One region of the Aeribacillus sp. FSL W8-0870 genome, then DNA from elsewhere that is predicted to be linked to it. Evidence: riboswitches for the same ligand, from Rfam matches in the RefSeq annotation. Region 1 holds a riboswitch; each other region holds the start of a gene.
What was found. Region 1 has a riboswitch for S-adenosylmethionine ahead of NSU02_RS16895 (2,3-diketo-5-methylthiopentyl-1-phosphate enolase). Riboswitches for the same ligand answer to the same signal wherever they lie in the genome.
Positions count from the first base shown of each region.

Region 2: another riboswitch for S-adenosylmethionine. It lies ahead of NSU02_RS06145 (methionine biosynthesis PLP-dependent protein); the one in region 1 lies ahead of NSU02_RS16895 (2,3-diketo-5-methylthiopentyl-1-phosphate enolase).
Region 3: another riboswitch for S-adenosylmethionine. It lies ahead of metK (methionine adenosyltransferase); the one in region 1 lies ahead of NSU02_RS16895 (2,3-diketo-5-methylthiopentyl-1-phosphate enolase).

Region 1 is NZ_CP150165.1:3,475,109-3,483,299, reverse strand. Features, by position in the region: gene NSU02_RS16920 (UPF0236 family protein) at 347-1,003, shown strand; gene NSU02_RS16915 (IS110 family transposase) at 1,106-2,383, shown strand; gene NSU02_RS16910 (IS701 family transposase) at 2,934-4,115, shown strand; gene NSU02_RS16905 (hypothetical protein) at 4,202-4,582, opposite strand; gene NSU02_RS16900 (hypothetical protein) at 4,609-5,151, opposite strand; SAM riboswitch class I at 5,516-5,621, shown strand; gene NSU02_RS16895 (2,3-diketo-5-methylthiopentyl-1-phosphate enolase) at 5,700-6,923, shown strand; gene NSU02_RS16890 (2-hydroxy-3-keto-5-methylthiopentenyl-1-phosphate phosphatase) at 6,899-7,609, shown strand; gene NSU02_RS16885 (methylthioribulose 1-phosphate dehydratase) at 7,606-8,191, shown strand, end outside.
Region 2 is NZ_CP150165.1:1,256,213-1,264,403, forward strand. Features, by position in the region: gene NSU02_RS06130 (ABC transporter ATP-binding protein) at 1-281, shown strand, start outside; gene NSU02_RS06135 (ABC transporter permease) at 265-1,023, shown strand; gene NSU02_RS06140 (aliphatic sulfonate ABC transporter substrate-binding protein) at 1,041-2,051, shown strand; SAM riboswitch class I at 3,387-3,524, shown strand; gene NSU02_RS06145 (methionine biosynthesis PLP-dependent protein) at 3,641-4,756, shown strand; gene metC (cystathionine beta-lyase) at 4,749-5,912, shown strand; gene NSU02_RS06155 (TAXI family TRAP transporter solute-binding subunit) at 6,721-7,728, shown strand; gene NSU02_RS06160 (DUF1850 domain-containing protein) at 7,803-8,191, shown strand, end outside.
Region 3 is NZ_CP150165.1:1,064,087-1,072,277, reverse strand. Features, by position in the region: gene NSU02_RS05280 (gamma carbonic anhydrase family protein) at 46-573, shown strand; gene NSU02_RS05275 (phosphatase PAP2 family protein) at 746-1,276, shown strand; gene metK (methionine adenosyltransferase) at 1,326-2,531, opposite strand; SAM riboswitch class I at 2,739-2,930, opposite strand; gene pckA (phosphoenolpyruvate carboxykinase (ATP)) at 3,199-4,788, shown strand; partial or broken gene NSU02_RS05260 (IS3 family transposase) at 4,864-5,677, opposite strand; gene NSU02_RS05255 (DUF2584 domain-containing protein) at 6,089-6,331, opposite strand; gene NSU02_RS05250 (prolyl oligopeptidase family serine peptidase) at 6,396-7,178, opposite strand; gene NSU02_RS05245 (IS4 family transposase) at 7,401-8,191, opposite strand, start outside.

The DNA of each region.
Region 1 (8,191 bases):
TTTTTCAGCCAATTCCTGTGGTTTGTAATGATATTGGATGAATTTACCTTCTTTTTTCTTTGCAACAGTAATCCATCAATCAGAGTTATGATGATGAAACCATGCATGGTATCTAGCGTTATCTAGCCTTTTTGCATTTTCCATAAATATTTTCTGGTGTGCGTAAAATGTTTGTGGGAGAAATTCTTAGAATTCCCGATGAGGGGGGATGGGAACGTAGGTTCGCAATCCCCTCATCGGGGTCACCAAGCGAAAGCGCGGTAGGATCCCAAGCAGGAACATGAAAAAAGGACTCTCTCCCTGATAAGATGATTGACCACACTATCAAACAGGAGGAGAGAGTCCCATGAATATTCAACAACATCTTACCACAAATTCGTTGACATGGAAAGAGATCGAACTTGATTTGTTTCGAGCCCTGCAAAACGCCTTCGCCGAACTGTTTACGGCTTTGTTGGAGGACATCGACCGACAATTGGCGGAAACCCGGGACAAGCGCCGGTACCACTTGAAAGACAAACGACGCTCCACGATTCAAACCCTGTTTGGCGAAGTCACCTTTGAGCGAAACTACTATTTAGACCGAGAACAAAACCGTTACACGTTTTTGCTTGACTCCCTTCTAGCGTTTGATGGATCGCAGTCAATCAGTCCTTGTCTAGAAGAAACGGCGGTGGGATTGGTTGTGGAGTGCTCTTCTTATCGCAAAGCGGCTTGTACGCTTGCCCAGATGGTCGGGTATCCGGTGATAAGCCATGAGGCGATCCGCCAGTTGGTGCTCGAAGCCGAAGCTCCGCTGCACTGCCCGGTTGACCAGCAATATGGACGGATGCTGTTTGTGGGAGGCCGATGGACTGTTTGTCTCTCGCCAAGGGAAGAGAAAACGGGCCAAGGAAGACAAATCCTGATCGTTCACGAAGGGTGGAAGCGCAACGGCTTACGGATCGAATTCGTGAATCAGCGCCATTACGTCCATGAGGGCAAGGGGGAGCATTCCTGTTAGAAGTTTTTTCGGGGACTTGAATAAAAAAAGCCCTCTTGGTATGATTCGGGGGTGTCAATCAACCGAATTGACCCCTAATTTGGATACCAAGGAGGACTATACATGAATTCTATCTCAAACAAGAAGATTAATCAAGTCACCGATCAAACGCTGGTTGTTGGGATGGATATCGCAAAGAAAAAACATTATGCCTGCTTTGTGGATGAGCGAGGGAGGGTGTTAAAAAAGCCGTTTCCCGTTCTGCAATCGAGAGAAGGATTGGAATGGTTGTACCAGTGCATCGTGGAAGCCATGAAGGAATTTGGAAAAACCGAGGTGATCGTTGGCATCGAGCCAACAGGACATTATTGGCTGAATCTCGCCTATTTTCTTGATGAGAAAGGCATCCCTCTCGTCATGACAAACCCGATGCACGTGAAGCGATCCAAAGAACTGGACGACAACCTTCCAACCAAGCACGATGCGAAAGACGCGCTCGTCATTGCCCGGTTAGTGAAAGATGGCCGATTCAGCTATCCACGTATTCTCAAAGGGATGGAGGCGGATCTGCGCGTGGGAGCGACATTTCGCTCCAAATTGGTGGAAGAACAGGGAGCGATTCGAAATCAAATGATTCGCTGGCTTGATCGATATTTTCCGGAGTTTTCCCAAGTCTTCCCGTCATTTGGGAAAATGGCGCTCGCGGTGCTGGAATATACGCCATTTCCGAGTGATCTGGCAGGAAAAGAACTAGAAGAGGTGCTGGCCCTTTACCGGCAAAGTGAGGGATTACAATCGCCACAAAAGCCGAAAGCGAAGAAGTTGATGGAATTGGCCCAACACTCCATTGGCGTAACGGAAGGACAACAGATGGCCCGTATCGAAATTGCCACGCTTGTCCGCCGGTACCGCCAACTGGAAGAAGAAATCGAGGCACTGACAGAGCAGCTGATCGAACTCGTACAGACATCGGTCGAGTACGAATGGTTGAAGACCGTTCCGGGCTTAGGCGATGCGACCATCGTAGAATTGTTATCAGAGATCGGGAGTTTCTCCCATTATCAGGATCCGCGGCAGCTTATCAAATTAGCGGGCCTGACGCTGCGGGAACATTCCTCCGGCCAACACAAAGGGCAAAAACGGATCTCCAAGCGTGGAAGAAGGCGGTTGCGCGCCCTTCTGTTCCGGGTGATGATGCCGATGATCCGCCACAACGAAGCGTTTCGGCAGCTGCACGACTATTACACGGCACGTCCTGATAATCCGTTGCGGAAGAAGCAATCGATTGTGGTGTTATGCGGAAAATTATTGAAGGTATTGCACGCTGTATGTACGAAGCACCAAGCGTTCGATGCGAAGCGAATGATGCAGGACATCTTTGGCCTCGAAACGGCTGCTTGATGCCTATAGTCTCGATTCTCTAGACAACAAGGATGACACGGAGAAGCTGGCGCGATATCATCCATTCGACCTTGAGTCCCTAAAGGAGCTTAGCCGGCCTCTGCCTGATGACTAGACCGAACGAAGGAATGTAGGCACAAGGATGCCAAGAGACATGGGAGGGTTCGTCATCATCAGCGATGCAGAGATCCACGGTGCATCCCATACGCTTCCCCCACTACAACCAAATTTAACCAGTAGTGGCCGCGAAGCGTACCCAGTCAATGTAAGATATACACATATTTAAGAAATAATGTTAGAAACTTTGTCGAAAAATATTTTTTTGACACCCCTGAAACGGCTACAACCGTTGATATATCAACATTTATAGAGGGAGGGCTGTCAAGAAAAACTCGACAGCCTAAAATTAAATCCAGATTTTAATTAACAAACTGTAGATGAGCAAATTCACTAACATAAATTTACATCCGAACAAAAAAGGAGACATGAACCCGATTCCTTGATTAGAATAGATGTGTCACCAAACCATTCTCAAGGAGGTTCATGTCTCATGAATAGACTACCACATCACCAAGGAATCGACAAGTTTTTCGCAATGTTGGGGCTGGCCCTTTATTTCTCTAAGCCGGTCATGAAGCATCTCGTTCATATTATCGATGCGCTGACAACGAAAGGATTTGTGGGAACCTTGACCGATCTGCATCATGAGAGCTTTCATCCCAACCATCGAACGACACTGAGCCATTTTTTCACGAAAAGCCCTTGGGATGAAGAAATCTTGCTTCGCAAACTCCAGCAGTGGATGCTTCGTCATGTGGAACGAACGGCCAAGCGAAAGAATCACCCCATTTTTGTTTCGATCGATGATACGATCTGCCGAAAAACGAAGCCTTCGTCACAGGCGAAACACGCTATTGAAGGGTGTAATTGGCATTATTCTCACGCGGACAAAAAGTCGATTTGGGGACACTCTCTCGTCTGGCTCATGGTTCATACGATGACGCAAGCCTTTCCCTTTGCGTTTCGCCTCTACGACAAGGCGGATGGGAAAAGCAAGGGTCAATGGGCCATCGAGATGCTTTCTTCTTTGGATGTGCACGGTTCTGTTTATGTGCTGATGGATTCTTGGTACCCATCGAAAACACTCGTGGAAGCCTGCCTGAAAAAAGGATTCCACGTCATTGCGATGCTCAAGACGAATCGGGTTCTTTATCCAAAAGGCATCGCCATCCAAGCCAAACAGTTTGCCCGCTATATCGAACCGAACGACACCCATCTCGTCACGGTGGGAGAAGAGCGTTATCGCGTGTATCGCTACGAGGGAGCGCTGAAAGGTCTCGATGATGCCGTTGTGTTGTTGGCTTGGAAAGCCGATCAGCCGATGACACCTGAACATCTTCACTGCGTCTTGAGCACCGACCGGGAGCTAAGCGATGAAGAGATCTTGCGCTACTATGCCCAGCGTTGGTCGATCGAATGCTTTTTTCGACAAGCGAAAGACCAGCTGAAGCTCGATGGGTACCGCGTTCGTCAACGTCGGGCGGTGAAACGGTATTGGATCTTGGTGCAACTCGCTTATGTGTACAGTATGGTCGAATCCAACAGCGATTTCTCTACCGGGCTTGACTTCCTTCGAAAGAAGAAAGGACATAGCCTCGTGGAGTTTATTTACGATGCAGCGAAACAAGATATTCCCATTGATGTCGTTAAAAAACAGCTTCATGTGGCATAAGGGGTACTCCGTTTGTCTCTTTTTACATGGTAATTATTGTAATGAAAATTGCTCAACTACAGTAACAAATTTAATTGTTTCCACCTTTAAAATTCCCTTTGCTCTTCCACCTTTAGCATTTCCTTTTCTATAACGTCTACCAATTTTTTAGTACTATACATATATAGCACTAACTCTTTATCCCCATCTTCAATGTGGATTTCAGCTTGAACCCTTATTTTTGATGGCTTTCCTTTATAGATAACATCGAAAGTTCCAAACTCTTTGATCTCATTGTCTTCATTCATTTTATCTATTTCAGATATTTCAGATAGAATCATGTTGATTTCTTCTTGAGTCAAGCCTGAATCTAAAATTGAGTTTGATAAATGGTTTAAAAAGGGTTCTATCTCTTCAAGATCAAAATTCATTCCTGCAGCATAACGTGCTTCTTTGTATTTAGTAACTTTATTCCAAAAATTAATCATAAAAATAGGTTCCTCCTATCAAATGTTTAATTTTCAGGTTTAATTCTAGAATATAAAACATCATGTTCTTTAATTGATCGATCCTCGTTTTTAATTAAATCATCCGTTCCAGTAAATAACATATAACATCCTTTCCTTACATACGATTCACTTATTCCTAGCAATTTAGCTAATTTGTAATTCGAGAAATCAGGATTCAACTCAATTGCTTGTCTAAGTTTTTCTAAGTTCTTATCCGTTTTATTGCGCTGTTCTTTTAAATACTCCTCACGGCTTTTTACGCCCATTTCCCGGCGTTTTTGTTTCCTTCTCCGCTTTTCATTCGCATCTATAATCGTGCTTAAATGGCGTTGTTCGTCCTCTGTTATATCTAACCATTCAATTAATTTTTTATTGCTGATATTATATCCAGCGCCAGGATACCCTTTTTCTCTGGCTATTCGGTTTGCTTCTTCGTTATTCCGTGCATAATAGGCCTTTTCAGCGCTTCTGGTGGATCTTCTTAAAGGCTCATTAAACTGTAAATTAAACGTTAGCGTTTGTTTTAAGGCTTCTTCTGGATCATTCAAAAAGCAACATAACCAATAACGGTACAAGAAACAAATTGTCTCACGATAACCAGTAACGTTATAATTGCGTAATTCAACCAGTTTTTCTAAGTCTAGTAATCTAGCATGATGCGATCGGAAGACGTTAAAAAGATGTTGTACCTTCTTTTTTCGTCCTCTTTTTTTAGGCTTTCCTGTTTTGGCTCAACCTCAAGTTCCGGTAAATACCTCAAATTGTAAACTGCACCATTAAATAATTGTAGCATGCCATCAGAAAAATGTAAGCGAATTTGAATCGAATATGATGTAAAAAAGTGTTGACAGAGGGGAAGGATAGTGGCATAATCCAAGTAACCAAATAAGAATTATAAAGTTAATAATAAAACTCTTATCAAGAGCAGGTGGAGGGATGAGCCCAATGAAGCCCGGCAACCGACTCATATGATGAGCACGGTGCTAATTCTCCCAACAGAGATGTTGAAAGATAAGAAGTTGTTTTGACAAAAAACCTCTTCTTATTGAAGAGGTTTTATTTATATAAAAAAATCTGAATGAAGAGGATTGAAAAAATGGGTCACGTAACAGCAGTATACCAAATCATTGCGAAACGAGAAGATTTAGAAAAAAAAGCAGAAGGCATTGCTCTTGGATTAACGGTAGGTTCGTGGACTGATCTTCCTCTTTTAGTGCAAGAGCAGTTAAAAAAGCATAAAGGACAAGTGGTTGAAATAAAAGAAACAGGCGAGGATCCATCCTCCGGCAAAACGATTGCACAGCTTCACATTCGCTTTCCGGGAGAAAACTTTTCTAAAGACATTCCTGCCATCTTAACGACAACTTTTGGAAAATTATCACTAGATGGAGAAATAAAATTACTAGATTTGCAGTTTGACGATGAGATCTTTCGGTATTTTCCAGGTCCTCGATTTGGAATTCAGGGGATACGAGAAAAACTTGGCGTTTACGACAGACCGTTAGTGATGAGCATCTTTAAAGGTGTAATTGGACGTGATATAGATTACCTTCTTGCCCAATTGCGGGAGCAGGCTCTCGGGGGCGTCGACTTAGTAAAGGATGATGAAATACTTTTTGAAAATTCGCTCACATCATTTGAAACAAGAATAAAGGAAGGCAAAAAAGTTCTTGATAACGTGTATCAAGAAAAAGGACACCGAACTTTGTATGCGGTCAATTTGACGGGAAAAACATTTGAATTGAAAGATAAGGCAAGAAAAGCAAAAGAATTAGGTGCCGATATTTTGCTATTTAATGTTTTTACATATGGCCTCGATGTGCTGCAAGCATTAAGGGAAGATGATGAAATCGCCCTCCCGATTATGGCTCATCCGGCGTTTAGCGGATCGTTTACTTCATCCGAAAAATATGGGCTCTCTCATTCCTTATTGCTTGGAAAATTGATAAGAATTGCTGGAGCAGATTTTTCGTTGTTCCCTTCACCATATGGCAGCGTTGCATTGGAGCGTGACAAAGTTTTAAACGTGAAAGAAGAATTGGTGAAGAAATCAGTTTTAAAACCAGTTTTTCCTGTTCCATCTGCTGGCATTCACCCGGGTCTTGTTCCCATTTTAATTCATGATTTTGGAAAAGATTGTGTCATTAATGCAGGAGGCGGTGTTCACGGTCACCCGCAAGGTGCTAAAGGTGGAGGAAAAGCTTTCCGTCAAGCAGTTGACGCTGTTTCCCGGGGTGTTCCCCTTAATGAAGCAGCTGAAGACATAGAATTACAAGAAGCAATTCGGCTCTGGGGATGGAAGGAGGCACCGTCCAATTGAAGCCAGTAATATTTTGTGATTTTGATGGAACGGTGACAAAAAAAGATAACATCGTTAGCATCATGAAGCGTTTCGCTCCAAAAGAGTGGGAGCAATTGAAGGATGGCGTCCTTTCCCAGTCGATTAGTATTCAGGAAGGAGTCGGCAAGATGTTTGCACTTCTTCCATCTTCTTTAAAGGGTGACATCATTCACTATATTTTAGAAACTGCAGAAATAAGGGAAGGATTTCGCGACTTTGTTCATTATGCGAAAAACATGAACATTCCTTTATACATTGTCAGCGGCGGAATCGATTTTTTTATTAAACCGCTGTTGCAGCCTTTTGATTCTATTACCGCACTGTTTTGCAATAAAGCGGATTTTAGCGGAGAAACGATCACCATTCATTGGCCTTATACGTGTGATGAAAAATGTCCCAATCAAAATTGTGGGTGCTGCAAACCGACAATTATTCGGCAAATTGCAAATGCTGACACTCATTCCATCATCATCGGGGATTCCGTCACAGATTTAGAAGCCGCGAAGATTGCAGATACAGTTATTGCACGTGATTATTTATCAAAAAAATGTCAAGAATTTTCTATTCCTTATCAATCTTTCGAAACATTTTACGACTGTATTGACATTTTAGAGAAGACAATAAACAAAACAAATTTCATAGAAGAAAAAGGTGGCGCAAAATGAGTGTCGTTTTAACTCGTGTTCATGAGCTTGCGGAGATTAAAGAGGAGCTTGCTGCGAGGGATTGGTTTATGGGGACAAGCGGCAATTTAGCCATAAAAGTTCAAGATTCCCCGCTTCAGTTTCTTGTGACCGCAAGCGGCAAAGATAAACGAAAAAAAACGAAGGAAGATTTTTTGCTTGTTGATGGAGAAGGAAATCCTGTAGGCGCAACACATCTGAGGCCTTCGGCAGAAACGCTATTGCATTGCGAAATATATAAAAGAAGCAAAGCCGGCTGCAGCCTGCATGTACATACGGTTGCAAATAATGTCATTTCTGAACTTTATGGTGACGCTGGGAAAATTGTATTTCAAGGACAAGAACTGATAAAAGCGTTTGACCGCTGGGAGGAAGATGCAGAATTACAGATTCCGATTATTTATAATTATGCCCATATTCCTACATTAGCAAGCACTTTGGGCGATTTCGTGAAGGAGGATAAAGGGGCAGTTCTTATTCGCAACCACGGAATTACTGTATGGGGAAAAGATGGCTTTGAAGCAAAGAAAATTTTAGAAGCTTGTGAATTTTTATTTCAGTATC
Region 2 (8,191 bases), 1.9 Mb from region 1:
CACGGCTGCACGAAGTGTTGGAAAAAATTTGGATCGATACGAAAAAAACAATTCTTTTTGTTACGCACAGCATCCAAGAGGCATTAAAATTATCGGACCGTATTATCGTCATGGGTACAAGGCCTGGGAGAATTATTGATGAAATAGAAGTGTCTTTTCCGAGACCACGTGATGAATTTAGAAAGCAGCTTGCTGAATATGAAGAGCGCATTCAAAAGCTGTTGAAGTCAGAAATTGATAAAGTAGTGAAAGAGGAAGAAAGTTATGCAGCAGGTCGTTAAACGAATCATTTTTTATGCAGCCGCACTGGGTATATGGGAAGCAATCGTCAAGCTGTTAAATATTAAGGCTGTCGTCTTTCCGGCTCCGAGCGATATTTTTCAGGCATTGTGGAACGGTTTTGCTGATCTAACTCTTGTCTATGATTTGCTGGCAAGTTTTCAGCGGCTGGCAATCGGGCTTGTGATTGCTCTTATTCTTGGAACAGTGTTAGGCGTCGTTTTTGCAAAATCGAAAGTAATTGATGATACCATTGGCTCTTTAATTTTGCCGTTGCAAAGCGTGCCGAGCATCGTTTGGCTGCCTCTAGCCATCATCTGGTTCGGTTTAAATGAAAAAGCGATCATTTTTATTGTCGTGCTCGGTGGAACGCTTGTGATGACATTGAATATGCGGACAGGGATTAAAAGCGTTCCTCCAATATATACAAATGCGGCAAGGACAATGGATTACAGCGGATTTTCTCTGTTTACACACGTGATTTTTCCAGCAGCCATCCCGCATGCAGTAACTGGTGCAAGGCTTGCTTGGGCGTTTGGGTGGAGAGGCCTGATGGGTAGCGAGCTGTTAAGCACCGGCCCGGGTTTAGGCTATACGTTAAAATTCGCATCAGATTTTGGCGATATGGCGTTAGTGATGGGCATTATATTTATCATTGCCTTAATTGGAATTTTAGTAGATTTAGTTTTTTTCAGCAGAATTGAAAAGAAAGTGATGAAAAAATGGGGATTGCTTGAACAATAAAGGAGGAAGTTGAGATTATGAAGAGAAAAGGTTTGCTGCTATCATTTATCACCTTGTTGTTAATTGGGATTTTATCTGCCTGCGGAGCCGGCGGAGGGAATGAGGCATCAGGAAAAGAGAAAAGCGGAAAAAATAAAGTAGTCATCGGCTATTTCCCAAATATTGACCATGTTCCGGCGATGATTGCGAAGGAAAAGGGCTACTATGAAGAAGCGCTAGGGGATCAGGTAGAGATTGAATATAAAACTTTTCCGGATGGCGGTGCTTTTATGACAGCGTTGAAAACCGGCGAAATTGACGCCGGGCTTGTCGGTCCAGCTCCTGTCATGAATAACTATTCTAATGGTGCAGACGTGAAAATTATTGCCGGTGCGTCATCTGGGGGTACTGTCGTCGTAGCAAGCAAAAAAAGCGGAATCGAAAGCTTAGATGATATTCATAATAAAACATTCATTACTCCTGGTGTCGGCTGCACTCACGATGTCCAATTTGAAACGTACTTGCAAGATTACGACATTGCTTCATCAAGAATCGGCGGCACATTAAAGCATACAACTGGAAACCCGGCACAATATCAAGCTTTCTTTGAATCGGGAAAAGTGGATTTAGCCGCTGTGCCTGAGCCTTGGGCTTCATTATTAATAAAAGACGGGGCGAAAGTGATTGTCGATACGAAAGATATCGCCTATGGCACAACGCTTCCGAACACTGTTTTAGTGACGAGCAACAAATTTATTAAAGAAAATAAAGATTTAGTTCAAAATATTGTCAAAGCCCACAAAAAAGCAGTCGACTTCATCAATAAAAACAAAGAGGAAGCACGCGATATTGCCATTCAATCGATTAAAGAAATAACAAATCAAGAGCTTGACCCAGAAATTATCGACAGCGCTTGGGAACGTGTCCGCTATACAACCGAAGTGGATGAAAAAGTTCTTCAAGACTTTTCTAACTCTTCTTATGACTTGAAATTTTTAAAAGAAAAACCGGATCTTAAAGGTCTTGTAGATACAAGCTTTTTGAATTAAGCAATAAACCCCCTATACAGAAGCTTTTTGATATTATGCGGCTTCTGGATAGGGGGGTTATTTTGTTGATGTAAATTCAAGATGAAGCAGTTGTTAAAACAGGGCTTATCCCAAAAGTTGTTTATGACTATGCCTGTATATTGGGATTCTGTTGTTGTGAGAGCTTTTTATTCAAATCGCTCGAATAAGCTCCCGTTTTTTCACATTGTTTGGAGCTGTCCAGAAAGTCAAAATCCATTGAAAACGAAAGATTATAAACATTGATATATCAACATTTCTAAAACATTAAAGGGGCGTCTATAAGCCGGAAAATCGACTTATTAGACAGCGCCTATATGAATTTCAATTTCTCCATTTGGGCCGTATTTTTCAAAATCATATGTGTAAGCACGCTCTACTTAAACCAGTTTCTTCTTGCTTCCAAATCTTACTCCAAGTTTTAAAAATGCCTTGTTCGTCCGTTTTATCTACTTGAAAAACTTTATTTTCATGTTCCTCGGGATTTCAATTAAAAGCTTCCCCATTATTTTCTTCAATTGCAATGCTTAATAAATAATCTCCTCTGTAGTCGCTTTCATAATCATAATAAATTCCGTACACATTGTTTTGATGATGTTCCAGTTTTTAGAAAGCGTTTTCTCACATAATTTTGATTTGCCCCATCATTTGCTCGTCATGAAAATTATTGGTTCGTATGCTGTCGATTATATACAGCATCATAAACAGTCTTTCCTTTCCATAATATTGATAAAAAAGAGAAGGCGCATCAGTAAAGAATGTTCAGCAAATTTTCCAACGGCACGTTTATGTTCATCTTTTTTGCTTCCCAGCTTCACCTGCAAAACAAATATCGCATCTTCGTTTTCTGTTCAGTTGCTTTATGGAGTACGGGTTCGTTTGACAGAAGTTGGCGAAAAATTTATCAAACGATTAGTTTGCCAATTCAATCGTTTCATTCACTGTTTATTAAATACTCTTAAAATTTTCCAATTCCTCTAAAGAAGATCACCTCGTTCACAATTTTTCTCCAAATACGACAGCTTCCGAATTGAATATTTATATTTTAAAATCTATTAAAATTTGAGAAGCCTCAGGGGAAAATAAAACCACTTCATTGAAATGATGGAGGATCAAAGGTGATCCATACAAAAAAATTTCCCTTTTGGCTTTCGCAAAAAAACATTTCAAGAATCGACGGATTATTTAAAGAAAGTTCTTATTTTTCTTTAGTTTTACTGAAAATAAATCAAAGTTATCGGAATTGTTGGCAGGAAACGTCTTGAATTTTTTTTAAAACTGAGGTAAAGTTATACCTATCAAAAGTTCATATCGGAATTCTTATCGAGAGAGGCGGAGGGAACTGGCCCGAAGAAGTCTCAGCAACCGGTACAAGGACGGCGGCATGATAACCTTTGTACCAAGGTGCTAAATCCAGCAAGCATTTTGCCGTAAGATATGCTTGGAAGATAAGAAGGAGCCAAACAATAAACGCCTTCTTCTTATGAAGAGGGCGTTTTATTTTTAAAGCCTCCTCTACAGGCAATGAAAGCAGCACATTTTTACTAACTAAAAAAGGAGGAAAGTCAAAGATGAATATTGAAACAGTTTTGGCCCAATTAGGAAATCGAAGTGAAGCTCTTACAGGAACAGTAAGCGCCCCCATTTATTTGTCCACAGCCTATCGGCATAAAGGAATAGGTGAATCAACAGGTTATGATTACACTCGGACAAAAAATCCAACGAGAGAGCTTGTCGAGGACGCCATAGCCAAATTGGAGGGAGCCGATCAAGGATTTGCATTTTCTTCCGGAATGGCAGCGATTCAGACGATTATGGCTTTATTTAAAAGTGGAGATGAACTGATCGTTTCAAAAGATTTATATGGCGGGACATACCGCTTGTTTGAAGAAGAGTGGCGCAAATACGGTCTTTCCTTCCACTATGACGATTTTACGTCTCGCGAATATACGGAATCATTAATAAACGAAAATACTAAAGCGATTTTTCTAGAAACCCCCACTAATCCGCTTATGCAGGAAACATCGATTTCCTCGTTGGCGGAATTGGTCCGGAAGCACAATTTGCTGCTGATCGTTGACAATACGTTCTACACACCTGTTTTGCAGCGTCCGATTGAAGAAGGAGCGCATATCGTGATTCACAGCGCAACGAAATATTTAGGCGGTCACAACGATGTCCTTGCCGGCCTGGTCTGTGCAAAAGGGAAAGAAATTTGCGAAAAATTAGCCATGCATCAAAATGCAATTGGTGCGGTATTATCTCCTTTTGATTCGTGGCTGCTGCTTAGAGGAATGAAAACTTTATCATTGAGAATGGCCAAACATCAGGAAAATGCAAGGGAGCTGGCGGCATATTTAAAAGAGCTTCCTGAAATTGATGATGTATTATATCCTGGCAGAGGCGGAATGCTTTCCTTCCGTGTGAAAAAAGAAGAATGGGTCAACCCGTTTTTGCAGAATCTGAAATTAATCTGTTTTGCGGAAAGCCTTGGAGGGGTAGAAAGCTTTATAACGTATCCAGCTACCCAAACACATGCGGATATTCCGGAAGAAATCCGAATTCAAAACGGTGTATGCAACCGGCTTCTCCGTTTTTCTGTAGGGATTGAAAGCGTGGAGGATTTGAAGGAAGATCTCAAGCAGGCATTGCAAGCAGCTGCGAAAGGGGATTTACTAAATGCATGACCAATGGAGCTTTCAAACAAAATTGATTCATAATAAACATAAGGTTGACCCGACAACCGGTGCTGTCAGCGTGGCGATTCAGCAAGCGTCAACGTTCCATCAGCAAACATTGGATGAATCTCCTGAATTTGACTACAGCCGTTCAGGAAATCCAACACGAAAAGCGTTGGAAGAGGCGATTGCCGAACTGGAAGGCGGAGTGAGAGGCTTTGCGTTTGCTTCTGGAATGGCCGCTATATCAACAGCTTTTCTTTTACTTTCTTCCGGTGATCATGTTTTGGTCACAGAAGATGTGTACGGCGGAACATACCGGATCGTTGCCGATGTTTTATCGCGCTTTGGCATTGAATATACGTTTGTCGACATGACGGACCTTGATGCCGTAAAAGCAAATATACGTCCGAACACAAAAGTGATTTACATTGAAACGCCCTCGAATCCGCTGTTAAAAGTGACGGACATTCGAGCAATTGTGAAGCTTGCAAAAGAAAACGGCTGTTTAACATTTGTTGATAATACATTTATGACTCCGGCTTTGCAAAGGCCTCTCGATTTAGGGGCCGATATTGTTTTACATAGTGCAACAAAATTTTTGGCAGGTCATAGCGACTGTTTGGCAGGACTGGCAGTTGTGAAGGATGAAAAGCTTGGCGAAGAGCTTTACAAGCTTCAAAATGCCTTCGGCGCTGTTCTCGGCCCGCATGATTGCTGGCTTGTATTAAGAGGGTTAAAAACACTTCATGTGCGGCTGGATCAATCCGTCAAAACAGCTTCTCAATTAGCAGAATTTTTGAAAAAGCACCCTGCCATTAAAAAAGTGTACTATCCGGGTCTTCACGATCACCCAGGGTCAGATATTCATTTGCGGCAAAGTGTCAACGGTGGAGCGGTTTTATCGTTTGAACTAGAAGATGAAAAAGCGGTCAAGATTCTTGCTGATCATGTTCAGCTGCCTGTTTTCGCGGTCAGCCTTGGTGCAGTTGAATCGATCTTGTCGTATCCAGCTAAAATGTCCCATGCCGCGATGCCGAAAGAAGAACGGATCAAAAGAGGGATAACCGATGGTCTTCTTCGATTAAGCGTAGGACTAGAAAATTTTGAAGACTTAAAAAATGATTTGGAGTCTGGTCTTTCTACTGTTTTGGCCTATCAATAAATTTTTTCTTACCTTAATAGAAGACAGGGAGATGTCGAATACCGACAATTCCTGTCTTTTTTGTGCGCCCGGCATGGGTGTAATCTATAGGGTGAAAGTCCCGAGCTGCGAAGGCAGAAGTAGCAGTTAGCTTAACGCAAGGGTGTCCGTGGTGACGCGGAATCTGAAGGAAGCGAGCGGCAAACTTCCGGTCTGAGGAACACGAACTTCATATGAGGCTAGGTATCACTGGGTGAGTTTGCAAGACAAAACAAAGCCCTTTTTGCCGAAGGTGATACAGAGTAAATGAAGCAGATGGATGGAAGGAAAGATTACACTCTTACCCGGGGAGGTCTGGCGGATATGTGAAGTACGCTTCATAACCTACTTAGTGATAAGTAGCTGAACCGTCAGAAGTCAGCAGAGGTCATAGTATTAGTTGGTCTAGAACAACTAAGAAGGACCGAACAATTAAGAGAGAATAGCCCTTGGCATTCAGTGAGTCATGATGAACACAGAAAACGTAGTACCTCACTTGAGGGAGGAAGCGGTGAATCCCGTGGGAGATCTCTTGGAGGGTGGAGTGACCACTGGCATAAAGAGAACAGCTATTCACGGAAGTTATAAAGACTTGCGTCAATTATCTTAATTGAACCGCCGTATACGGAACCGTACGTACGGTGGTGTGAGAGGACGGGAGTTAATCGCTCCCTCCTACTCGATTTATGTTGATAATCTAGCTGACATATTATCCCACATTTTTTCATTTGTTCTTTAATATGATAGTAATGCACCCAAAGTCAAACGAATTTAAAAAGGGGGAGTATCAATGATCAAATGGCGAAGCGGACTTATATTCTTAACAGCTCTTCTTTTCATAATGATCATTTCTGCGTGTGGAAATAACAGCGAAGGAGGAAGCAGCAAAAGTGATGGCTCCAATCAAAGCGGGGAAAAGGCAGGAAGCAAGACGTTAAGCATTTTAACCGGAGGCACAGGAGGAACTTATTACCCGCTCGGCGGATCGATGGCGCAAATTATTTCGGAAGAAACGGACTTTAATGCAAATGCACAATCTTCAGGAGCATCAGCAGAAAATATGCAAGCGCTAAAAAATGGTGAAGCTGATATTGCGTTCTCGCAAACTGATATTGCTGCTTATGCATTAAACGGTGAATTGATGTTCAAAGACAATAAAGTCGACAATGTTAAAGCAATTGGGACTTTATATCCGGAGACGGTACAAATTATTACAACAAAAGATAGCGGCATCCATTCTGTTGAAGATTTGAAAGGCAAGTCGGTTTCCGTTGGTGCCCCTGGGTCTGGAGTGAATGCAAACGCACAGCAAATTTTAGAAATTCATGGATTAAGCTTTGATGATATTAAAGCGCAAAGCTTATCTTTTGACGAATCAACGGACGGCATTCAATCCGGAAGCATAGACGCTGCATTCATTACTGCGGGGACACCGACGGCTGCAGTTGAATCGCTCTCAGCACAAAAAGAAATTAGAGTAATTCCGATTGCGGATGACAAAATCAAACAATTGATAGAAAAATATCCTTACTATGCTGAAGATACAGTACCAAAGGGGACATATAAAATTCCTGAGGACGTAAAAACAGTCGCTGTAAAAGCGATGCTGGTCGTCCGCGGCGAATTGGATGAAGATGCCGTATACAATATTACAAAAGCGATTTTTGAAAATACAAATAAAATTACTCACGCAAAAGGCAAATTAATCAAAGCGGAGGCAGCCCTTGATGGAATAGGCAATTTGCCGCTTCATCCAGGGGCTGAAACGTATTTTTCAGAAAAAGGAATCCAGCCATAACGCATCAAAGATAGGCCGTTTTAAACGGTCTATCGATTTCATTATATGTAACTCCATTTTAGGTGGGGATTTTCATGAGAGCTAGGATGAAAGCTTTGTTCATCTGTCTTCCCCTTTTTATGACAATCAACGTTTTTTTATTTTTCCTTCCTATTGTAAATGCCATCGCTTTTTATCATGAAGATCAGAATGACTTATTAGGTTATCTGCCTGTCCGTGATGATGACTTGTTTCAAATTCAGTACACTCATTCCATCCATCTTACGGATGTGAAGGAGACATATACATTACGCAATAACAAAATCATTCAGACAGAACTTGAGTATGAAAATTTTGCTGTTGGAATGCCTTCTAATGCGGAAGGGGAGGGGAAATTTTTAGAAAAGGATGGAAAATTTTTTATAAAAAACATGGAGCGAGAATTTTCCTATATTGATTTGAGAATTGGACAAGTACAGGCCGA
Region 3 (8,191 bases), 1.7 Mb from region 1:
GCGGAAAATTTGTTATAATATGAAAAAAAGAAAAGGATGGTTCCCATGGTTATTTATCCATATAAAGACAAAAAACCTATAATTAGCGATTCGGCTTATATAGCTGATTTTGTCACAATCACCGGCGATGTTCAAATAGGAGATGAATCAAGCATTTGGTTTCAGACGGTTATTCGCGGTGACGTCGCCCCAACTATTATTGGAAATCGGGTCAATATTCAAGACCAATGCTGTCTGCACCAGAGCCCAAATAAACCGTTAATTATTGAAGATGATGTAACCGTCGGCCATCAAGTTCTGCTCCATAGTGCGATTGTGCGGAAAGGAGCTCTAATTGGAATGGGTTCGATTATTCTGGATGGAGCAGAAATCGGAAAAGGCGCTTTTGTCGGTGCAGGCAGTCTTGTCCCGCCAGGCAAAAAGATACCTGAGAAAACTTTAGCATTCGGAAGACCCGCCAAAGTGATTAGAGAATTAACAGAAGAAGATCTTCAAGATATGGAACGCATCCGTCGCGAGTATATCGAAAAAGCTCAATATTATAAAAATATTGCTCGTATGAACAACATATAAATTGCTTATAAAAACATTTTAAAACTTTCTCTTTCAAATGTCATTCTTTACCGGGCAGCTTCATGTATTTTTAAAATTTTGTAAAATTTTTATTAGATTTGTTGAAGTTTACATAAATATGAGAGAAAATTTTTTATAAGAATTTTTGCTTTTTGAAAAGAGGAACTTTAACATGGGCAGACTGCTGAATCAGCTTTACCAATTTGAGTGCAAGTTGTTCAAACTGATTAATTCGCATTTTGAACGAAAAGGACTGAATGTTTATTTTCGGTATATTACTCATTTAGGAGGGGCTGTTTTTTCAATTGCAACATGTTTAATGCTGATGTTATTTTTTAATGAACCTGTAAAAACTGTTGCCTTGGCAAGTTCAGCTGCTCTTTTTTTCAGTCATATTCCGGTTTTCATTGTGAAAAGAATTTATCCACGCAGACGGCCTTATCTTACATTATTTGAAACAAAAATGTTAGAAAATCCGTTAACTGACCATTCATTTCCTTCTGGACATACGACAGCTGTATTTTCAGTGGCTACACCATTTTTGCTCTTTTTTCCAGCCTTAACATGGATTTTGCTTCCTCTCGCATTCAGTGTGGCACTATCAAGAATTTTTCTTGGCCTACACTACCCTTCAGATGTGCTGGCGGGAATAGTTCTAGGAGCTTCAGCAGGCACCATCTGTTTTGTCGCATTCGGACCATAAAAGCAAAAAGGTGTCTAATGCATGCATCGCATTGGACACCTTTTTTATTTTACAAATATTGATGAGCTTGTTCGCGCAAAGCTTCCGCTTTATCTGTGCGTTCCCATGGCAAATCTAGATCGTTGCGTCCGAAATGACCGTAAGCAGCTGTCTGTTTGTAAATCGGGCGGCGCAAGTCAAGCATTTTTATAATGCCAGCTGGGCGCAAATCAAAGTTATTGCGAATTAATTCAACTAAAACATCTTCGCTTACTTTGCCAGTACCGAACGTATCAACAGAAATAGAGACAGGTTTCGCCACACCAATTGCATAGGCCAGCTGAACCTCGCATTTGTCTGCAAGTCCGGCTGCGACAATATTTTTCGCTACGTAACGAGCCGCATAAGCTGCAGATCGGTCTACCTTCGTCGGATCTTTTCCTGAGAAAGCTCCTCCGCCATGGCGCGCATAGCCTCCGTAAGTATCGACAATGATTTTTCGTCCCGTTAATCCTGCATCTCCTTGTGGTCCGCCAATAACGAAACGTCCGGTAGGGTTGATGAAATATTTTGTTTCTTCATCGATCAGTTCTTTTGGAGCAACCGGATCAATTACTTTTTCTTTAATATCCTGCTTAATTTGTTCTAAAGTTGCCTCCGGATGGTGTTGAGTCGATATGACAATTGTGTCAATTCTAACCGGCTGTTCATTTTCATCATATTCTACCGTAACTTGCGTCTTTCCGTCCGGACGCAAATAAGGAATTTCTTCGCTTTTTCTAACTTCTGTAAGCCGGCGTGAAAGCTTATGGGCAATGGAAATCGGGAGAGGCATTAATTCCTTCGTTTCATTGCATGCAAAACCGAACATTAACCCTTGATCTCCAGCGCCAATCGCTTCAATTTCTTCATCAGTCATTTGTCCTTCTCTCGCTTCTAAAGCTTTATCCACCCCTGCAGCAATATCGGGTGATTGCTCATCAATTGATGTTAAAACAGCACAAGTTTCAGCATCAAAACCGTATTTAGCTCTCGTATAGCCGATCTCTTTGACCGTTTCTCGCACAATTTTTGGTATATCCACATACGTGCTTGTCGTAATTTCTCCACTGACTAATACAAGTCCGGTGGTGACAGATGTTTCGCAAGCTACACGTGCGTTCGGATCTTTTTCTAAAATGGCATCTAAAATCGCATCTGAAATTTGGTCGCAAATTTTGTCCGGATGCCCTTCCGTTACGGATTCAGATGTAAACAGACGGCGCTTTTTTGTCATTTACTGCTTCCTCCTCAAACTTAAAATGATGTTTATGGAGTGCTACACTCCTTGTCATTGACACGGAACTCATTCCCTCGCCACTATTGTAAACATATCAAAATATTTCGTACGATAAGAAAAACTTGGCTAAACGAGATTTCTCTTATACATAGAAAAAACCTTCCCTGCCAGAGGAAAGGTTGTTATAAACATCATTGCCTTTCACTCTTATCGTTCAAGGATATAACCTTGCATCAGGTTAGCACCATTGCTCGTCTATGAATATGGAATTCTTTCGCATCATGTTGTATGTCCATAGAATACCGGGATTTTGAAAGCCATATTCTACTGTCTTCTTTCAACGAGCCGGTTGCTGGGCTTCATAGGGCCTGTCCCTCCGCCAACTCGGGATAAGAGTATCCGTTCAAATGTATATCATACAGGAGCAAAAAAGTACTTGTCAACAATAAATAAAGCTTCTCTGTAATTTTCCAAATCATCTGATATCCATTATTTCAGTATCAGCTGATCAATCATGATTCGTATGATGCCCAAAAATGAAGGCAAAATATATAGTAAAAACATTATTTTCAGAAATCGATAAATAGGATGGATTATTTTTGCGAATGTGTTATACTATTTCTATAAAACCATTTCAAATATGCAAAAAAAGGATGGTATGTATATGAATATTGTAGATGTATCAAATGAATTAGCTTCGTTGATCAGCGGACCAAATGCATATCATAATTTACCAGTCGCACGACTTGTAGAAAAAGTTTTAGCTAGGAAAGAAGGTTTTTTAACAAATACAGGTGCAGTTTCGGTTACAACAGGCAAATATACCGGCCGGTCACCAGAAGATAAATTCATCGTTGAAGAAGATTCTGTCAAGCATTTAATTGATTGGGGACCCGTCAACAAGCCAATTTCATCAGAAGTTTTTGAAAAACTGTACTTAAAAGTCATACAATATTTAAAAAATAGAGATGAAATTTATGTTTTTAACGGATTTGCCGGAGCTGACAAAAAATATCGTCTTCCAATTCAAGTGGTCAATGAATTGGCGTGGCAAAATTTATTTGCTCGCCAACTGTTTATCCGTCCGAAAAGCCAAGACGATTTAAAGGAGCATAAAAATCCGTTTACGATTGTTTCCGCTCCTTCCTTTAAAGCAGATCCAGCTGTGGATGGAACGAACTCAGAAGCATTTATCATTATTTCTTTTGAAAAGAGAATAATCCTGATCGGCGGAACTGAATATGCAGGCGAGATGAAAAAGTCTATCTTTTCCGTCATGAACTTCCTGCTTCCAGAAAGAGATATATTTTCAATGCACTGCTCCGCCAATGTCGGTCAAGAAGGCGATGTCGCGCTCTTTTTCGGTTTATCGGGAACAGGCAAAACAACACTTTCCGCCGATCCAAAACGCCGATTAATTGGTGATGATGAACACGGCTGGTCTTCATCTGGTATTTTTAATATTGAAGGCGGCTGTTATGCAAAATGCATCGGTTTGTCTGAAGAAAAAGAACCTCAAATTTATAACGCGATTCGATTCGGTTCCGTTTTGGAAAACGTTGTGGTTGATGAATCGACACGAATTCCTGATTATGACAACTCCTTATTAACAGAAAACACCCGTGCGGCTTATCCAATTGAAGCGATTGACAATATTGCTAAACCGAGCATTGCGGGTCACCCTAACACTATTATTTTTTTAACAGCTGATGCGTTCGGTGTTCTACCGCCAATAAGCAAATTAACGAAAGAACAGGCTATGTATCATTTCTTAAGCGGTTATACGAGCAAGCTTGCTGGAACGGAAAGGGGTATTACTTCCCCTAAAACAACGTTCTCCACATGCTTTGGCGCACCATTTCTTCCGCTTCCAGCTACAAGATACTCTGAAATGCTCGGAAGAAAAATCGAAGAACATGATGTGAAAGTATTTTTAGTCAATACAGGGTGGACCGGCGGAGAATACGGAGTAGGAAAACGAATTAAACTTGCTTATACAAGAGCCATGGTTCAGGCAGCATTGGAAGGCGAACTCGATGAGGTGGAAACTGTAAAAGACCCTATTTTCGGGCTGGCGATTCCTGCTCATGTTCCAGGAGTGCCTGATGAAGTTTTACAGCCTATTAAAACATGGAGTGATAAAAACGCTTATGAACAAAAAGCGTATGAATTAGCAAAAGCATTCAAAGAGAACTTCAAAAAATTCTCGAACGTTCCGAAGGAAATTGAAGAACTTGGCGGTCCAATCATATAAAAAAATTACTTACTTTCGGCTATCGGCTTTGAACTGTCCCCTGTCAAGTAGACTGTAGAAATAATAAAAATATACCTAAGCGGCTTTAGCTCTATATTCCATGGGGCTAAAGCCGCTTAATCTTTTTTGATACCTTTCATAATGATAAAAGCGGTTGTACTCATCCATCGCAAGAGCTAATTCTTTAAATGTCTGATACTTATGTAAATAATACTTCTCGCATTTAAAGCGTTCCCCAAAAAGATACCATTGGCCCATTATCAATGCATCTGCCTACTCTTGACATACTTTGTGTCATCCCTGCTTGGTCTATCCTACGTTTAAAACCATGAGAGGTATATTGGAACCCACGGTCACTATGAATAAGTGGATGCTCTCCTTTTAAAAGTACGGTGGCTTGATCCAACGTTTTGAATACAAGATGATGATGATTGGAATGTCCTAAAACATCGCTCACAATTGATCCATCATATAGATCAAGAATAGCACTTAAATAGGCTCTCTTTGATGAACCTATTTTAATTCTGTGACATCAGCTACCCATTTTTCACTTGGCTTTTCCGCTGTAAATTCACGATTCAATATATTTTCTGCAACATGTTGAGGGAAAACGTTTTAACCACTTATAGTAAGCAGCTCGTGAAATACCGGCGATTTCACATATAAGATTATGCTTAGTTTTCTTTCTCATGAAGTTCCCGGATTGCGATATACTTGTCTTCAAAACGGATTTGGTTTACTTTCACCTCCTTTCGATTTCCTCTAACTTTTTTAAAAATAGATTCTCCGCACGTAAGCGCTCATTTTCTCTTTCTAACTTTTTCATCTCCAGTTTCATTTTCTCTTCTGGAGATAACTCTGCTTCTTCTTTTTTTCTTCCTCGTTTGTCTTTATCCATTGCCTTAAAGAATATTTAGTAATTTGATACCTTTTACAAAGCTCTTGAATAGTACATTCTCGGTTTTCATATGCAAGTAAAACTTCAAGTTTGAGCTCTGTTGTATATTGCTTATACATAGAAAAACTCCCCCTAAGGTAAAACAGATTTTTTATATTTTAATCTGTCTACCTTAAGGGGAGCATATCACTTTGTCGATAGCCTTTTAATATTTTTATGTGGTTTGGCAAAACAAATCGGCAACGCAGATTTTTAGACGAAAACCCCTTTTTCAACGAACTTTTATGAAAAAGGGGTTACGCGATTTTTTATGATAAGACAAATGGAAGCCGTACTCGAAAAAATTAAGCAAATTCCTCCTTCCACAATCCGTTCAGCAAATGAACGGAAATATGGTGACGGTTAATTGGTTGAGTACAATGAAGTGAGATTATAAGTAAGCACGGTTTTGTTATCAGCCCATTCCAATTTAATAATTTCAGCTGTTCCTGTAGGATCGCTTATCAACGTTTTTCGAACTTCCAAAGGAATATTCATAGGATAAAGGCGATAGCCATCTTTGACAAGCTGAAATACGTTTTCCTCTATCCGCTTTTCCTTCCCTTTTGTAATAATCATCGTATTTAATTCAAGCGGCATGCCCATTTCTCCAATCCCCTTTCATTTGATCGATCATTTTTTAGTATGTATCATATGAAAAATATAATGGTCAATTTTTCATCCATTTTATCATTCGTTCTAAAACCATCCGGTTATGCCGAGGCGGAAAATGATGACTAAAATGTTGGAAATACCAGCTGTCCACTTGCTTTCCCAATTCTTTCAGCCTTCTTTCCAATCGATATGCATGTTCAATTGACACGTTTTCATCTTTTCCCCCATGAATGATTAAAACGGGTGCTTGCATTTTTTCAAGGTAATACAACGGTGTCCGCCATTTATAGCGGTCAGGATATTTCTTCGGTGTCCCTCCAATAACTCTTTTCATCATCCTTCTTAAGTCCTTTCTCTCCTCATAAGTTAAAAACATATCAGACACCCCGCCCCAGCTTACAACAGATCGAACATTTGAGCATATAATCCCAGTAAGCAAGGCCATGACTCCTCCCCTTGAAAAGCCAAAAACGTGAATGCGATCCGGATTCACTTGCGGATGTTTCATCAACAAATAGAATGCATTGACCGCATCAAAACGATCATTCCCCGCAAAATCTTCATTCCCTTCTCCTCCTAAATTTCCTCGATAAAAGGGAGCCATCACGATAAAGCCTTTTGATGCAAATTGTATAATTCTTCCTGCCCGGACCATACCAACATTTTTAATCCCTCCGCGCAAATATAAAAAGCCATCATAAACACCTTCTTGAACAGGCTCTGCTAACAGACCTTTCACTTTTAGTCCTTCAGAAATATATGTCACGATGGAAAGCTTAATCGAAGGGTTCGGTGATGGGAAAATTTGTTTGTCAACTATTTCTCCGTTTCTCAGCATCTTTTCAACCTCCATTTAGGTAGGCAATCACACATTATATTTTTTTTTCATACTTTATCCTAGATCAGTAGCGTTGCATAAAAAAATTTAATGTTTGTCAAGCTCAATAAAAATTCCAGTTATTTCATGTAACTGAATATTCAGACATACAATCTTTCTAAGCAAGCTTAAAAGGACAATGACGTCTTAATCGGCAGTCCATTTCCACAATTTGGTAATATATTACAGAAACATTGGATCATAAACTAAATCGTCTAGGTGTTCCACCTCCCCTTCTTCAAATTGGTACACGATGGTTTCAAAATCTTTTTCCCAATGGTATTTTTTCCGACCGTTGGACGTTCGAATTGGCTTTTTAAAAAGGGAGCGAACAAAACAGTCAAAACCTTTAAAAAGCAGATTCTGTAAAGTTCGCTTGATCTCTAATAAAGGACCATCGTGATTCACTTTTAATTGGAGCATGGCCTGTAAGCAATAGGTGATTAGGGCGATCCAAATTTGATTGTAAACGGCATTTTGACTTTTTCCATAAAATCTTTTTATCTTAAGGTGCTGTTTCATCCATTTAAAGAAGGTCTCTATCTTCCAGCGATATCGGTATAAATCTGCAATCTCTTCCGCAGAAAGATCAAAGCAATTGGTTATGATGATCACGGGATTCCCTTCGCTGTCGACCGTTTCGATCAATCGGAGAGGATGAGTCATTTTGGTATGATTACGGTCATTTCCTAAAATGACAATCTGATCCCTATAAATCAAACGTTCTGGATTGGGAATCCGTTCCGATAAAACTTCAATCTCTGCGTTCTTTTTAAGCCGGGTAATGAATCGCACCCCTTCTCGGCATAAGCGGTCGAACTGTTTGTAATCGACATACCCTCGATCAAACAAGTAAATCGCATTTGGATCGATTTCAATGAGTTCGTCCATCTGTGTGCGATCGGCATGTTTCGCGGGTAAGATAATCCCTTGATCCGGAACAGTGATATCCTTCGTTACAACAACCTTTAAAT